2 regions of the Methylophaga thalassica genome follow, and region 1 is predicted to be linked to the other one. Evidence: riboswitches for the same ligand, from Rfam matches in the RefSeq annotation. Region 1 holds a riboswitch; the other holds the start of a gene.
What was found. A riboswitch is a leader RNA that binds a small molecule or an ion and turns the genes downstream of it on or off. The one in region 1 is predicted to bind cyclic di-GMP.
Positions count from the first base shown of each region.

Region 2: it holds a riboswitch for cyclic di-GMP, as region 1 does, so the genes downstream of both, QQL60_RS02540 (hypothetical protein) here and QQL60_RS07605 (hypothetical protein) in region 1, are expected to answer to the same signal.

Region 1 covers NZ_BSND01000005.1:79,334-87,687, reverse strand. The annotation lists gene rpiA (ribose-5-phosphate isomerase RpiA) at 1-2, shown strand, start outside; gene QQL60_RS07620 (peroxiredoxin) at 68-583, opposite strand; gene QQL60_RS07615 (Gfo/Idh/MocA family protein) at 745-1,755, shown strand; gene QQL60_RS07610 (PEP-CTERM sorting domain-containing protein) at 1,818-2,570, opposite strand; cyclic di-GMP riboswitch class I at 2,597-2,685, opposite strand; cyclic di-GMP riboswitch class I at 3,072-3,154, shown strand; gene QQL60_RS07605 (hypothetical protein) at 3,181-3,675, shown strand; gene QQL60_RS07600 (PA0069 family radical SAM protein) at 3,768-4,826, opposite strand; gene QQL60_RS07595 (SIMPL domain-containing protein) at 4,826-5,545, opposite strand; gene QQL60_RS07590 (alpha-L-glutamate ligase-like protein) at 5,599-6,591, opposite strand; gene QQL60_RS07585 (inactive transglutaminase family protein) at 6,588-8,099, opposite strand; gene QQL60_RS07580 (ATP-dependent zinc protease family protein) at 8,112-8,354, opposite strand, start outside.
Region 2 covers NZ_BSND01000003.1:496,763-505,116, reverse strand. The annotation lists gene uvrB (excinuclease ABC subunit UvrB) at 1-1,227, opposite strand, end outside; gene QQL60_RS02560 (pyridoxal phosphate-dependent aminotransferase) at 1,306-2,490, shown strand; tRNA gene QQL60_RS02555 (tRNA-Asn) at 2,554-2,629, shown strand; gene mepM (murein DD-endopeptidase MepM) at 2,977-4,368, shown strand; gene QQL60_RS02545 (thioredoxin family protein) at 4,374-4,712, opposite strand; gene QQL60_RS02540 (hypothetical protein) at 4,894-5,433, opposite strand; cyclic di-GMP riboswitch class I at 5,451-5,537, opposite strand; gene QQL60_RS02535 (hypothetical protein) at 5,697-5,924, opposite strand; gene QQL60_RS02530 (hypothetical protein) at 5,930-6,535, opposite strand; gene QQL60_RS02525 (hypothetical protein) at 6,706-7,071, opposite strand; gene QQL60_RS02520 (hypothetical protein) at 7,169-7,546, opposite strand; gene QQL60_RS02515 (HPP family protein) at 7,851-8,354, opposite strand, start outside.

The DNA.
Region 1 (8,354 bases):
AACGTTAGCCATCAGTGAATGAGAAAGGGGAGTGAAACTCCCCCAACTCAAACATTTGTGATGTTGCTTAGGATTTTTTTAGTTCATCCAAAATGGTTTCTGCTTTAGATTTACCAAACTCGCCTGAGCCTTCAACGCCGATATAAGTCACCACACCATCTTTCAGGATGCAGGCAAAGCGATAACAACGTACACCCATTCCTCCGGCAGTTAAGTCTCTATCTAAGCCCATGGCTTTGGTCAGCTCGGCACTACCATCAGCCATCATTCTGACCTTGCCTTCATTATTTACTTGTCGGCCCCAGGCGCCCATGACAAAAGCATCGTTAACAGCCATGCACCAGATTTCATCGGCGCCAGCCGCTTTGATCTCATCTGCTAATCGGATAAAGCCAGGTAAGTGTTCTTCAGAGCAGAGCGGGGTGAATGCACCCGGAACACCGAAAAGAACAATGGTTTTTCCTTCAGTCAATGATTGAACATTCTGTGGTTGAGGGTTGACAGGGCAGCCACTGCTCGCTGAAAAATCAACACACTCAGAAAGTGTCGCTGCGGGAATTTTCTGTCCAACTTCGATTGTCATAATTGCTCCTTAATCCGTTATTTTTATTTACAGGGTGTCTAGCATAAGGCAATCGCTAACAGATAAAAACACTATGAAACATGCGGTTTTATGAGTTTGGAATTGTGCTGTTGAGTCGATATCATGGTAAACACTAAATTGAATTAAAGGGATATAAACACATGGCTGAAAAACAATTACGCTGGGGAATTTTAGGTGCTGCTCGTGTTAACGAAAAACTACTGCCCGCTATTGTTGAAGCAGCTAATGCGGAGCTGATAGCTATTGCCAGTCGTCGTCCTGGGGCGGCGGCAGAAGTTTTGCAAAAACTGGCACCACAACAAACGGCGGTAGAAACGCTGGATGATCCGGAAGCATTACTTTCTCATCCAAATATTGATGCCATCTATCTACCGATGTCGAATGAAGAACATGCCGAGTGGGCACTCAAAGCCATCAATCATGGTAAACATGTACTGATCGAAAAACCTATGGCGCTGACAGTAGCCGATATTGACGCCATTGAAGCCGCTGCAAAAGCAAATAATGTAACAGTCATGGAAGGCTTTATGTATATCTTCCATCCTCAGCATGAGCATGTAAGACAGTTAATTAATGACGGCAAGGTCGGTGACGTGCGTACGGTAAAAACGGCGTTTGCATTCCCTATGAAACCGGCGCGAATGTATCGTATTGACCGTGACATCAATGATGGTGGCGGCGCTATGTGGGATATTGGTCCTTACGCCATTCATACGGCAAGATTGTGGTTTGATAATGAGCCTGTCGCTGCTATGGCAATGGCTAAGCTTAATGACAGTGGTGCTGATGTCAGCTTAAGTGGCGTGTTTGATTTTGCGGATGGTAAGTTTGCTCACTTTGAAATGAGCTTTGAACATGCCAGACGTAGCGAATATGAGATTATTGGTACCAAAGGTGGCATTAAATGCCACACGGTTTGGCAACCTGAAACGGAAGAAGCAACCATAAGCTGGTGGAATGAGAATGAAGAACAAACCGTATCAATTCCAAAAGCCAATCACTTTAATCTGGAAATAGAGTATTTCTCTGATTGCATCTTAGAGGGGAAAGCCCCCAAACTGACATTAGCTGATGCCAGAAATAATTGTGCTGCGATTTGTGCCGCGCTTGCTTCGGTGAGGGAAGGGAAAAAAATTCACTTATCTGGTTAGCGTTTGACCGTTATTAATAAAAAAGCCGTGGGAGAACACCACGGCTTTTTTATTGTTCAAGTTTATTTTACTCTGCGGCGAAGGCCCATAAAACCTAAGAGAGCTGGTGCAAACATAAATGCTGCAGCTGGAACCGGTACTTCTGATGGAACATTAACTTCTTCAATCCCCGCGTATAAAACACTTTGTTGACTGTAGTTGTAAAAACCAAAAGAACCATTACTGAACGTGCCTGCAATGCTTAATTCTTTAATACCGTTTACGAACACTTCGACTAAAGAGGATGTAAATATAATGTCAAAGTCGTATGTGGTGTTATCTAACCAACCTGTATTACCTAGATTGGTTGCACGGGCTAACTCGGTGACATTATTCGTTGGATTGTGAGCCCAAGCCCCTGAGTTATCTCCTAACTGTCCACTTACACTGGATATTGCAAGGCCTTTTTTTGCTGTACCAAAATAAGACTGATCAGCTTGTTTCCAGTCTATAAGCAGATAATCAGCCGATGAATTTGTTAGATCGTTATTGTTATAGCCTAATACAAATCCAATAAAATCATCGTCAGAAGTTGTTTGAACAGTAATTTGTCCTGATAATGCTGTACCTTGGCTATTTTTATTATTGTGGAATACAGTAGGGGCGTTATTAAGCGTTTGCTTTACCGCATTATTGCCCGTCTGTAATACCCAGTTTCCATTTCCATTGGCTTGCCAGGATGATAAGTCGACAGGTTGGGGGGCTGCCAGTAACTGTGTTGAGATTGAACATAAAGCTAGGGTTGTCAGAATGATTGTTTTCGCATATCTACGCATGACATTTTCCTTTAATAATTAAGTGAAAATGCAACTCAGCCATCTCAACTAAGTACATCAGCCGAGATCTGTAGCTTTCCGTACTTGGCTCGCACCAAGGTTGGCTCCGATAATTACGTGGCTGATGATAAAATCAGCACACATAATCATAGTCCTAAGAAGATTTTTAAGGAATAGCGAATGTCAATAATTTTTACAAATATTAACAAAAGTAATATTCCAAAGGTGCAAAAAAGACTTAGTGGGGGAATTGTTTGTTTTTTTATTGAGTTTTATATATCTAGATCGGGTTGAGAATCACGCTATGTTTCATTCTTACATAAGATAATTCATAACCAGTTCACATATTTATTGTGATACCTATCACGTGATCACATTAATGCTGTGAGTGATATCTCAAATTTGACTACTTGATGTGGTTAGCATGTCTCTTGATTTGTAATATCAAGTCGTCTGAATGGTTCAGACAAACGCATTATTAAATGTCTTAATAATGTAATTTTTTTATAAAGCCAAACTCGTCGTGAGGCGGGGTCGGAAAGCCACGGGTCTCTGGTTTGATTGGAGATGGCTGGGTTGCATTGCTTCATATATTAAATAGGAATTTATTATGAAAAAAGCGATGCTATTTGTTGTAGCTCTTTTGTTTTCGGTCGGTGTTAATGCCGCTACGTTATCTATGTCTGGTGCTGGTTCTTCTTTTGACCAGGATGTTGATGTATCAAACGGTAGTGTAGTTTTAGGTGGTGGCACTGTAAGTGAAGGACCTGGTACATGGTTCTCATACTTTGATGTTAGTACAGACTCAGATACGGCTGTTAAAATTGAGTGGTCGTTTAATCCTACTAGTTCATTAGCAGGTGCGACATTACGATTTTATAACGGTGTTGAAGAAAAGCTGTTTAACATTACCGGTGACTTTAGTTTTACAGCAATGATTTACCAAGGGTACACAGCATGGGTTGACATCAAGGATGCAACTAGAAATGTATTTAAATATGATGTTTCTGTGTCAGCTGTGCCAGTACCTGCTGCGTTGTTTTTATTCGCACCAGCCCTATTAGGTTTCTTGGGTCTGCGTAGAAAAACAGCAGTAGCTGCATAAAACTTGAAGTAAAAAATCAAGTTAACAATTGTTAGTTAGATTGAAAGGGGAACTTCGGTTCCCCTTTTTTATGGCTAATAAATATTTTCTTTTTAAAACAAGCTCATTTGCTTTGTTGGTTTATGAAATAAGTCGGTTCTCAGAACCGCTGGAGACTTGTTTAATGAGTATTTCTTGACCGCAACTTCGAATCGTTTTTTGATCATTTCTGCATAGAGCCCCTGACCTTCAAGTCTGTAACCAAACCTGGGATCATTTGTTTTGCCATTTCTGGAGTCTTTAATACGATTCATGACATGCTCTGCCTTGTCAGGATAATGAGTATGTAGCCAATCATTAAAGAGGGGGCTGACCTCTCTTGGTAATCTAACGAAAATATAGTCTATATTTTCAGCCCCTGCTTGTGCCGAAGCATCAATAATATTTTCTAGTTCTGTATCCGTCAGAACAGGAATGACTGGAGCAATAAGAACAGATACAGGTATTCCATTTGCCTTCAATGTCTCTATTGTTTGCAGTCGACGTTGTGGGCTGCTGGCGCGAGGTTCGAGTTTCCTGGCAAGTGTTTTATCCAGTGTTGTAATGGATAGATGAACATTTACCAATTGCTTCTCAGCGAGCTGTTTGAGTAAATCAATATCACGTTCTATCAATGAAGATTTAGTCACAATATTAACTGGATGACTGAACTCAATCATCACCTCAAGTACTTCCCGAGTAAGGTTGTAGTGGCGTTCGATGGGTTGATAGGGATCGGTGTTGGCGCCTAATGATAATGTTGAACAGCGATAGTTTGTTGCCATCAACTCATCTCGTAGTAATTTTGCGGCATTGGGTTTGATGGTTAACTTGGTTTCAAAATCGATCCCTGGAGACAGTCCCAGATAAGCATGTGAAGGACGGGCGTAGCAGTAGATACAGCCATGCTCGCAGCCACGATATGGATTAATTGATTGCTGAAAGGGAAGGTCAGGTGATTGGTTTCTACTAATAATACTACGAGGGGATTCTACACTCACTTCTGTTAAGTTGTTGGCTGGTTCATCATGAAACCAGCCATCATCAATTTCAGTGCGTTGAAACTCATTGAAACGGCCATCGATATTATTAAGCGTTCCCCGGCCTTTTTGTATTTTTGCGTTTTCTGACATTAGTCAGACAAGTAATACTCTATCGTTGACACAACACGAACGTTTTTGATCTGTGGATTATTATTATCGCGAGCACTAATGCTGAACTGGCCTTGGCTGGCTTTACGGATCTTGCCAAGGGTACTATCTGAATCCTGCGCAAATTTTTCAGCAACTTCACGTGCTTTTCTGGTTGCTTCTTCAATCATTTGCGGTTTGACTTCATTAAGACGAGTAAACAGATACTCGGGCTGTGCGGCGTAGTTGTTGCCTGTTAAAACGATACCTTGCTTACCCAGTTCAGAAAGTTGCCCCATCACTTGTCGGACGGTATCAATGGCATCCGAATAAACCGTGACGGTTTGAACCGCCGTATAACGAAATTCAGCACGCTCATTACCCCCATATTGCTGGGCAGATTTATCTGTAATGGCAGGTGCACTGATAGTGACATCAGCACGTTTGATTCCAAGTTTAGTCAGGAAGGAGATGATGGTATTGGTATTGGCATCAACATCATTGTATAAGACTTGCAAATTATTACTTGCGAGCGTGAATTGGATAGGCCATATCACCACATCTGCAGTGAACTCTCTTTCAGCCAGGCCTTTCACTGTCACGGTTCGCTCATATTCTTTGTATTTGATGGCGGCATTTGAGAGAAACCAGCCTAAACTGCTCAAACCAAGAACTAAAGCAATTCCAAGAATCAGACTGCTGGTTTTATTTACCGATGACATAAGAAGCCCCTCAAAAAAGGAAATGTTTACCAGCAGTGTAAATCAAAAGTCGCTTATGATCGACGAGAAAAATGCTCTTTTGAAAATGCGATTCGCTGTTCAATAGTCATTTTCTTTGTATTGGTCAATGCTTCAACTTTTTTCAGCCTGGGTAATAAACCTGAACCATTTGCGACTTGAATACTCAGTCCTGGACGGGCATTGAGCTCAAGCAGCATGGGGCCTTTTGTCCTATCCAGGACAATATCTGTACCTAAATAGCCTAAGCCTGACATTTCATAACAGGAAGCAGACAAATGCAGTAACTGATCCCAATGCGGTACTTGAAGATCGAGCAGGTTTCTTCCTGTATCAGGATGTAACATAACCGGGCGATCAAACTGTACAGCGCGTACCGCACTACCATTGCCAATATCCAGTCCCACCCCAACAGCACCCTGGTGAAGATTGGCTTTACCGTTAGAGTCAGCGGTTGATAAGCGCATCATCGCCATCACAGGAAATCCCTTGAAAACGATAACGCGTGTATCAGGCACACCTTCAAACGTATAACCATTGAAACAATCATCAAATTGGATTAATGCTTCAACAATGGCAACATCAGTTCGACCGCCCAATGAAAATAAGCCGGCCAGAATGTTAGAGACATGACGCTGTAGATCGGCCAGTTTTAAAATTTGTCCATTCGCTTTGTGATAACCAAAATCATCAGAACCTGTGACAACTAAAATTCCTTTGCCACCAGAACCATGAGCGGGTTTGATGCAAAAACCCGCTGTATTTTTGATAATCTCGAGCAGATCATCTACCTGGTGTTGTTCAGTAATGGTACCAATAAGATCGGGCGCATTAACGCCAGCTTCCAGCACAATTTCTTTTGTCTGTAACTTATCATCAACCAGAGGATAGAGTCGTCTTGGATTATAGCGGCTGATATAAGCAATATTCCGTTCGTTCATTCCAAGCACACCAATCTTGGCAAGCTTGTTTGGGTGAACGTACCGAGATTTGACGTCTTTCAGCCAATTCAGCACATTCAGACTCATAGGTGATCCTCAGTTAAGGGTTTAAAGCGTTTTAATTCCAGCAAGCGATAACCGGTGTAATTACCTGCCATTAACACTAGTCCCATCAAAATAAGCTGGATGCCGAGGAAGTTGAATGTTAAATGACGAATTAACTCGTTATTCATGGCTAGGTAAGCCAGCACAGCCACTAACAGCGAACCACCACCTTGAATCACTACTTGATGTGGACCTTCTTCTTCCCATAAAACCGACATTCGTTCAATGGTCCATGCCAGAATAATCATCGGGAAGAAGGTAATTTTCATACCCTCAGTTAAACCAAGCTTGTAGGCAAGAATAGAGAATATCGCGATGATGCCTATAACCATAATGATGACCGCGGATATTCGGGCAACAAGGAGTAGATTGAGATAGGACAGGTATGAGCGAATTAATAAACCAGTACCAACAATCAGTAAGAAACCAACAAGGCCGGTCACGAGGCTGGTCTGAATAAAGGCCAGGGCAATCAATACTGGCATAAAGGTACCAGATGTTTTCAGACCGACCAAAATACGCATCAATACAACGACGAGCACACCGACCGGTATCAACAAAATACCTTTAAACAAGGCTTGTTCTTCGAGTGGTAAGGTATAAAGCGAGAAGTTTATTAAGGTCTCATCAGCAAATTTTTGGTTTAGAGCCACACCAAAAGGCAGCTCTTGCTGAATCATGGAGAAAGTCACATGTGAGTTAGTACCACCAATCAGTTCAAGAACCGGACCTGAATGGTATTCCCACAGTAATAAATTATCTGGCCGGCCTTGTTCACCCGTTTCAGGATTAAATAATTGATAGTCGTTACCATCAAATACTTGAATATAGGTGACTAATTCCTGTCTTCTACGACCATCTTCAAGGAACAGAGCGTGAACTTGGCGCGCCGGAACACCAGCTTGTTGTAATAACTGAACTATCCACTGAGTTTGTGTTTTCAATTGCGCCAGTAGTTCGGCATTTTGTGATTGGTTTTTGAATTCCTGAATTAACTCTCTTGCCAGCGTGTAAGGTGTGGAAGAGCGTTCCTGAGCGCGATCAAGCAGCTGGTTGGCAGACGTTGCATAAGGTTCTTTTTCAATGCTGACTTTTAAAGCGGGTGGCTGACTGGGTTCAGGTGGCACAGCATAAGGATCTAACAGCATATCAACCTTGTAATACAAGGCTTGTTCACCATTGGCATGACGGATTGACCATTCAGCACGATGGCCACCATTATCTCGTTTCGTATAAGCAAGACCATAACCGGGACTGGCGGTTTGCTGACTCAGCTGGGTGAAACCAGGTTGTGTGCCGGGGATGGCAAGTGATGCCAGCACTTCTTTATCTTGCGCATCAAACTCGACTTTGGCCTCAATCGACCAGGTTTGGCGCTGCTCCCCTGGAAGCCAGGGGATGTCAAAAGTGTAGTGTCTATGTAAGGTTAATCCCAGGCCTGAGACAATCAGCAAGCCCACTAACAAATAAAATGCTTTACGAGATGTCACGGCCTGGAATCCTTATTTTTTCTTCGTTTTGCTGACTGATGGCGCTTGAGGTTGGTTTTGAACAATCTCAGGTTTTGGCTGAACATTGTCTTTCGCTACATCAACTACAGCTACATCTCTTAAGAACTCACGACCTAAAAGAATCGGATAGGTCATTTGGGTACGATCATTTAATGTGAACTCTGCTACTTCCGTCATTTTGCCCAGACGCACAGTCAGCGAAGCAACTGGTCTTTTGTCCAATGTATCGGCTGA
Region 2 (8,354 bases), on a different contig from region 1:
TTCGACAATCGTGCTGGAATGTTCATTTTCATATTTGCCGGGTGTGGCTGATACAAAGATGGTTTGTGGTGCTAATTTTTCCCACTCTTCAAACATCAGTGGTCGGTTATCAAGTGCTGAGGGCAAACGGAAACCATAATTGACCAATGTCTCTTTTCTGGAACGGTCACCTTTATACATAGCACCAATCTGAGGCACCATCACGTGACTTTCATCAATGACCAGAATCGCATCATCAGGCAGGTAATCAAATAAAGTCGGCGGCGCCTCACCAGGACCGCGTCCTGACAAATGTCTGGAATAGTTTTCGATGCCGTTGCAATACCCCAGCTCCAGCAACATCTCGATATCAAAGCGAGTGCGTTGTTCTAAACGTTGTGCTTCGACCAGCTTATTGTCAGCATTGAGATGTTCGAGTCGTTCTTTTAACTCTTCTTTGATGGCATCGACGGCTTTTAATAAGTTATCGCGCGGCGTGACATAGTGAGTTTTGGGATAAATAGTAATTCGGTTCATCCGCTGTAGGATTTCACCAGTCAGCGGATCGAAGTAGCTGATTTGCTCCACTTCGTCATCGAATAATTCCACTCTGACGGCATCACGTTCAGATTCTGCCGGGAAGATATCAATCACCTCCCCTCTTACGCGATAAGTACCACGATGAAGCTCAACATCATTTCGGCTGTACTGCAGTTCCGTCAGTCTTCTTAATATATCCCGCTGACTGATAACGTCGCCTTGAACCAGATGTAACACCATTTCCAGGTAAGCATCTTTCTCACCCAAGCCATAGATACAGGACACACTCGATACAATAATCGCATCACGTCTTTCCAGCATGGCTTTAGTTGCCGACAAACGCATTTGTTCAATCTGCTCGTTTACTGATGCATCTTTATCTATAAAAGTATCAGAGGAAGGCACATACGCTTCAGGCTGATAATAGTCGTAGTAGGAGACAAAATATTCCACCGCATTATTGGGAAAGAAATCTTTCATCTCACTATAAAGTTGCGCGGCCAAGGTCTTATTAGGCGCCAAAATCATCATCGGCCTGCCCAGTGCTTGCGCAACATTCGCAATGGTGAACGTTTTACCTGAACCCGTTACCCCAAGCAGGGTTTGCCACATTTCACCGTTTTCCAAGCCCTCAATCAAAGTCTTGATTGCGGTTGGCTGATCTCCGGCGGGAGAAAATTCGCTGACTAGCTGAAAATGTTTACTCATACGTCTTTAGCATCGATTATGTTTGGCGTATATTATTGAGATATTTATCAATTTACCGTGTTAAATGAAGGAAAGATTTTGACTATCAAGCTCTCCCAACGTGTTCAAAACATCAAACCGTCTCCGACTTTGGCTATCACAGCACGTGCTGCTGCGCTGAGAGCCGAAGGCAAAGATGTTATTGGTCTGGGTGCAGGCGAACCCGACTTCGATACACCTGAACACATCAAACAAGCTGCTATTGAGGCTATCCACAGCGGCAAAACAAAATACACGCCTGTCGATGGCACAGCAGATTTGAAAGAAGCCATCATCAAAAAGTTCTCAAGAGATAATGGGCTCGAGTATGCCGCGAATCAAGTCTTAGTTTCCGTCGGTGGAAAACAAAGCTTTTTCAACCTGGCCCAAGCCTTTATTGAAGCGGGCGATGAAGTCATCATTCCAGCACCATACTGGGTATCATACCCTGATATGACCCTGCTTGCTGACGGTGTACCGGTTATTATCGAAGCAGGTCAGGAAAACCAGTTCAAAATCACACCTGAGCAATTAGAAGCTGCTATTACAGATAAAACAAAACTGTTCGTTATCAACAGCCCGTCTAACCCAACCGGGATGGCATACAGCTTAAAAGAGCTTGAAGCGTTGGGCGACGTGTTACGTAAACATCCAAACATTCTTATTGCCACTGATGATATGTACGAACATATTTATTGGGCAGATGAACCTTTCTGCAATATTTTGAATGCCTGTCCAGACTTATATGACAGAACATTGGTCATGAATGGTGTATCAAAAGCCTACTCAATGACTGGCTGGCGTATTGGTTATGCTGCAGGTCCTGCCCCACTGATTGCTGCAATGAAAAAAGTACAATCCCAAAGTACTTCTAACCCAGCATCTATTTCTCAGGCAGCTGCTGTGGAAGCACTGAATGGCGATCAGTCATGCATCAAAACCATGCTGACCGAATTCAAAAAACGTCACGATTTCGTTGTGGCTGAATTGAACAAAATGCCTGGTGTTGATTCATTAGAAACTGACGGCACGTTCTATGTCTTCCCAAGTATCGCTGGTGTACTGGAAAACAAGCCAGAATTGAACGATGACATGGACTTTGCTGAAGCCTTATTGGTTGAAAAAGGCGTGGCTGTTGTCCCTGGTTCTGCGTTCGGATTGAAAAATCATATTCGTCTGTCGATCGCCACCAGCGAAGAGAATCTTCGTAACGCACTGATTCGTATCGCCGAATTTATTGCGTAAAAAATTATTCAAATTTAGGCTTGACCTACACAGGTCAAGCCACTAGAATAGCCATCTTTCTGTTCCCCGATAGCTCAGTTGGTAGAGCAAATGACTGTTAATCATTGGGTCGCTGGTTCGAGTCCAGCTCGGGGAGCCAAAGAATATTGAAAGCCTCAAAGAGCAATCTTTGAGGCTTTTTTATTTCTGCATCTTAAATATTCCACTTCTCAAATAGCTCACTATCTCTCTATCTGATCATTCTTATAACACGCAATAAATCTATTGCAGTCACGACTCATACGAACCATTAATTCAAACCCTATTTTTTTCAACTCCTCGAGAACAAAACAAATAAACAATGGTCTGTCTATTCATCTCTTTCGCATGAGCAATTAGTTCTAAAAACTTCAACTAACACAAATACTTATTGATATGATATATCATATTTAATAAATTCATTATATGATATATTCCCAGCTATTTTTTTGATCATGAATATTCGTTATGAAGCAAATCCCACCTAGTCCATATGCTAAGCCTGTAACCCTTGTCGGACTCATCATTTTATTGATTGCTCTTCTTAACTATTTCTTTAGTGATAAGCCAGGTGACAATGCTGAAGTAACAGAAATAACATCAGATAACAGTAAGCCTGCTGAAATAGCTGCAAATGATAGTTCGAGTCATACAGATAATAATCACATCACTGATGAGAACTCACAGCCAGTTTCTGTTGAGCCTGTAGAGCCTCAACCTCAGGATATACGCTATACGGTAAAAGACGGCGATAGTCTTGAAACGATATTCAATCAGTTAAACATTCCTATCAATACGCTCTACAACATACTCGAAGCCGATGAAGCGTATCTCGATGCAGATGTCTTACATCCTGACCAGCAACTTATCTTTACTTTAGACAAAGAACACAACCTCACCGAGTTAGCCCTGGTGGTTGATCCCAAAAAGACGGTCATTTATCAAAGAAGTGATGACAACAACTTCATTCACGATGAGAAATTAACACCCACATCATGGCAAACAGAAGTGTTAAAAGGCACGATTGAAGGCAGTTTTTATCTTTCTGCTGTCGATGCTGGCCTAACTGATAAAACCATCATGACAGTGAGAAAATTACTGCAAAGCAAAATTAATTTCCGCCGAGATCTGCGTGCTGGTGATGAATTCCAGGTGGTGATGGAACGAGAAACCATCGATGACACGCCTATTGGCAATAACACCGTTGTTGCTATCCGTTTTAATGGTAAGAAAGTGGACCTAAGTGCTTATCTGCACACCGATGGCATTTACTACGATAAAAATGGTGAGAACCTCACACCGGCACTGCTCCGCTATCCGACAGAAAAACGGTTCAGAATCAGCTCTTCTTTTAATCCTCGACGTTTAAACCCTGTCACCAAAAGAGTCTCACCTCATAACGGTGTTGATTTCGCCACACCTGTTGGCACTAAAGTTATCTCAACAGGTGATGGTGTCGTATTGCGTGTTGCAACACATCGCTATGCAGGAAAATATGTGGTGATTAAAGAGTTTGGCGCCTTCTCGACGAGATACCTGCACCTGAGCAAAATTCTTGTTCGCAAAGGGCAAAAAGTATCGCGTGGTCAAGTCATTGCATTGTCAGGTAACACTGGGAGAAGTACCGGCCCACATTTACATTATGAACTGCACATCAATGACAAACCCGTTAACCCCATCACCGCCAAAATACCGATGCTGAAATCTATACCCAAAACGGAAATGGCGGTTTATCAGAAACATATTAAAAATCTTGATGATCTGATGTCTGGTAAAGCAATTGTTACAGCAGGCGGGCTTGAATGGTTGAATGAATGGTTAATGCGAGACGAGAAAGTGAAAAAAACATCCACTATGTAACAACATCAGTTGCGTTTTGACATTAAGTCACGAACCTCGTCAGCACGTAATGGCCGCACCAAGCGGCCTACTTCCTGACCATCATGCAGTAGTATCAATGTTGGCCACAGCTTAACCTTAAACCCACGGCCCAGTCGTTTGCCCTTGCCGTCATAGATTTTGATATGGCTCAGATCCGCATGCTCATTAACGACTTCAGTTATGGCCGCACTTGCTGCCTGACAATGTCCACACCAGGGCGCACCAAACTCAAGTAATACCTTTCCTGGCAATTCGCTTGTTTGTTCAAAGGTTAATGTTTCTTCTGCATAGCCTGAGTTGGCATCGGGCTGATCCATGTTCATATAATTAACTCTTGGGGGTGAATGACGATCATCTCTACACCAACGTCGTGAATATTATTCTCTAGACTTTAAAGTAAACGGCTCATTTGCCATATCATCTTGCCATATATTTCAATCAGGCAATAAAAAAGCCGTAATGAACTTAATCATTACGGCTTTTATCGGTTTAACAGTTTGTGTATTAAGCGACTGTTTTTTGAGCTTTACGACGTAAGCCCATGAAACCTAATAATGCAGGAGCAAATAAGAACGCTGCAGCAGGAACTGGCACAGCTGACACGTTTAATGACATGCCGCCGATGTTGTCACCGTAATTACTGTCATTGATGAAGAACTGAACTGTGGCATCTGATAACAGTGTAAATGTTGCACCAAGCGCATTCAGCAGTGCTAAATCCGCTGTCTTATATCTATTAGTATCACTAGTGATGATGTTAGTGGTACCAGACGGTGTAGTGAATGAGTAGTTGTTAACCCAGCCTTTAGAACAACCTGTACCATCAGCACTACAACCTTGAACTTTACCCCAAGCATTCCACGCTGTGTATGTATCATCTTTGAATGGGCTTATTGAATAAGTACCTGCTTTCAGGTTTAGCTCAACAGCATTTGAACTAGTATTAGTTTTTGCATCAAGGTGGACAGTTGCTGCATTAGCAGTCAACGGCGCCATGATTAATAATCCAAGTGCAATTAATAGATTTTTGCTAAATAACTTCATTACATAAGCCTTTGTTGTTGTGCAACCCAGCCATCTTTATCCACTACTCATAAAGACCTGAAGCTTTCCGTACTTGGCTCACACCAAGGTTGGCTTTATTGATGAATCAATTTATTACAGGTATAGAATAAATCGCTTTTATATCTCAAACAATTGTACCTTGGTACTAGAAAGCACAGACAAACGTCGGTTTTGGCGATTTACGGCATTAAGATTGCCCCATCGACATCAATCTGAACGGGCAAAGCTGGTCAGGAATACAACTATGTATCAAGTAGATAAATCAAACTCAGCACGACAATAACGTAGCAAGCTAAAGTGAAAAATGACCAAAACCAGAGAGCGAGTAGTCCCGACTTTTCCTCACCATAAGAGAGATTCTCAATAAAGATGGCTTCTTGCATCCGCCTGGCAATGAAGTGCATCGCCACCACAGCAAACAAAAACTGAATCAACGCTGGCACCCAACTCAGAACCGTCGCGCTTATCACTATTACTATCCATTATTCTCACGTGGGTGGAGCTCTGACTCTATCCACTGCGCGACTTCTTGTTTGTCTTTACGCTTTACCATCTGCCTCGTGTTGATGTCTTTTGGATAAACGCAAGTGCCGGTATTGTGCTTCAACACAAATGCGCGCTTCGCCCCAACAGGGTGTTTACTTGGCGCATGAATTACCGCCGCTCTTAACTCCAGGCACTCAACGTCTTCCAGTGAAGCGTTTAAACCTATTTCATTTTGAGTCTTTTGAATAATGTCTTGAAACGTACCCAAAATCAGATAACCGCCATTCAGCAATGGTCCTTGACGCAATGTTTGCTGCACATCCTGCTCGGTCACATTAATACGTTCAAACTCCGTCACAGCAAGCTTATGCTCTTCCCCGGACGTCATTTTTATCACGGCTTGTACGCACACCACATGAACAGGTCGCTCCCCCATATTCACTAATAAACATAAAGCATCGGGGTTTTCATTTTGAGCATGGTGAAAAATAAGATATGGCCGATTATTACGGCGATATTGACTAAGAATTAACTGTAGATAGACAAGCCAGATAATGGCCATAACAGCAGAGCTGACGGGACCAATATAATCCATAAACTCTCCTCCTCAGTGGGAAATTGATGTTTAGACGAGTACAGACTGAGAACTCAGTGATGAGTTTCATTTAGTAAATTGATGAGGTGTATGAGTCAGTAACGAATTGCAAGAAATCAAGAAGGTCCGATTTTTACACTGACCCTAAATATCAGGTTTTGTAGACCTTGTTATCTAGCAACTAGATTAAAAACAGCCATTAACGTCAGAGCTAAGAATAAGTGAGCAAAAACGTACACGCCAAAAGGTATAGCTATTGCTTGCCAGTTTTTTAGAGTTAGATATTTAGGAATGATAAGAGCAAACGCCACTGCAGTAATTACAGTTGCCCAGCCACTAAGAATTGGAATGGTAAGCGCCAGTGATACACGTATGAAAAGCAAAAGACCGGTAAACAGTAATGATAGAAAAACACTTCTTTTTAGCAGTTCTTCTTTTACATTAAGTAAACGTAAGACAACATAAAATCCGACTATTGAGTATGGAAATAGTGAAATTGTAGCTATTAACAATTGTTTGTGTGATAGAACATCCATATTCTTTTATACCCAACGATCTGGTTAAGTAGCGACGCACTTATTGCGTCGTCTCAAGTGAGCGTAACGAACGTACTTGAAGCGCTTGTTAAAAATTTCATTTGTGACCACCAATAGCAAAATGGTTGAGAAGTGAAAAATACCCACCGATAAAAAAGCAAAACAGAACGGTGATAACTGCTAATACAACAGAAATAACGACTTTATATTCATTTCCCTTTAACCAGAAGAAATAATTTAAACAGAAACAGCCAAATGCAATTACTAGTAAGTAATATGAGGAAGCCATCAAAAGGTTAATTGGAAATCTCAAGTTATCAGTCGGTATAACGACATACATTATTCTAGCAATAGTTGCCGGAAGAAAACTTACCAGCATTACAAATAAAGTATTCCAGTAGTATGGATTCATATTTTTAAGAGCGTCTTTTATGAAGCCTCTGGCTTCATAATAAATATAAAGAAGTCGCTTCATAATTCCGTTTTAAGCTCTCCAAGCATTTGATTAAAAAAGAAACGATGATTAATTTTTTGAGAAATAGAGCCAGAAAGTTGAAATGGGTTGGAAAAATAGAGCCAAATCTTTATTCACTTGGAAATGAGTATGTCTCAGATAAAAAGCGATGTTCATATTGAAATATCCATTTCTGTGTTCATTTAAGTCCTTTACGAACTATTCTAGTAGCCGCAATGCAATCTATTGATATTAGGTCAATATTCCATAGTTTTAATTGTTGAGCAACATTCAGAAGGATCGAGTGATAAATATGTGATGTTCGCTAGCTCAATCTCAACCAGCGGCCATTTTGTTCGTAGACTTCAAATTTGGCCCATTGACGGAAGGCTTCGCGTTCTAGCATTCCAGTGTTGTATAGGTCATTACCGGCTACGTTTTTGTAGATAACCACATCATTTTTACTGCCTTCTTTGCCTTCATCTATCACGCGGCGAACAGCCCATGTGTGACCAATTTTGCCATTGCTGTAGAACTTGCCTGTGCTGATTTTTTCTGGATGCTCGATATGCAGTAAGGCATTTTGTTTGGCTTTTTCGAGGAGTTCACTTAAGCCTTCTTCGGTTAAATCCACAAAGGAATCCATCTCGCGAATAGCGGCATTAAAGTCTTCGGTAGTCAGAGCAACGTCTTCCGATGGTAAATTTACATGAGTAGCTTCTTTAGTCTGCCTGGATAAATGGACTGGGTAGCGTCGCCAGTGAAATAAGGCATTAAAGATAATCGCCACCATGAGGATAGCGATGACATTCACCAACACAGGGAAGAG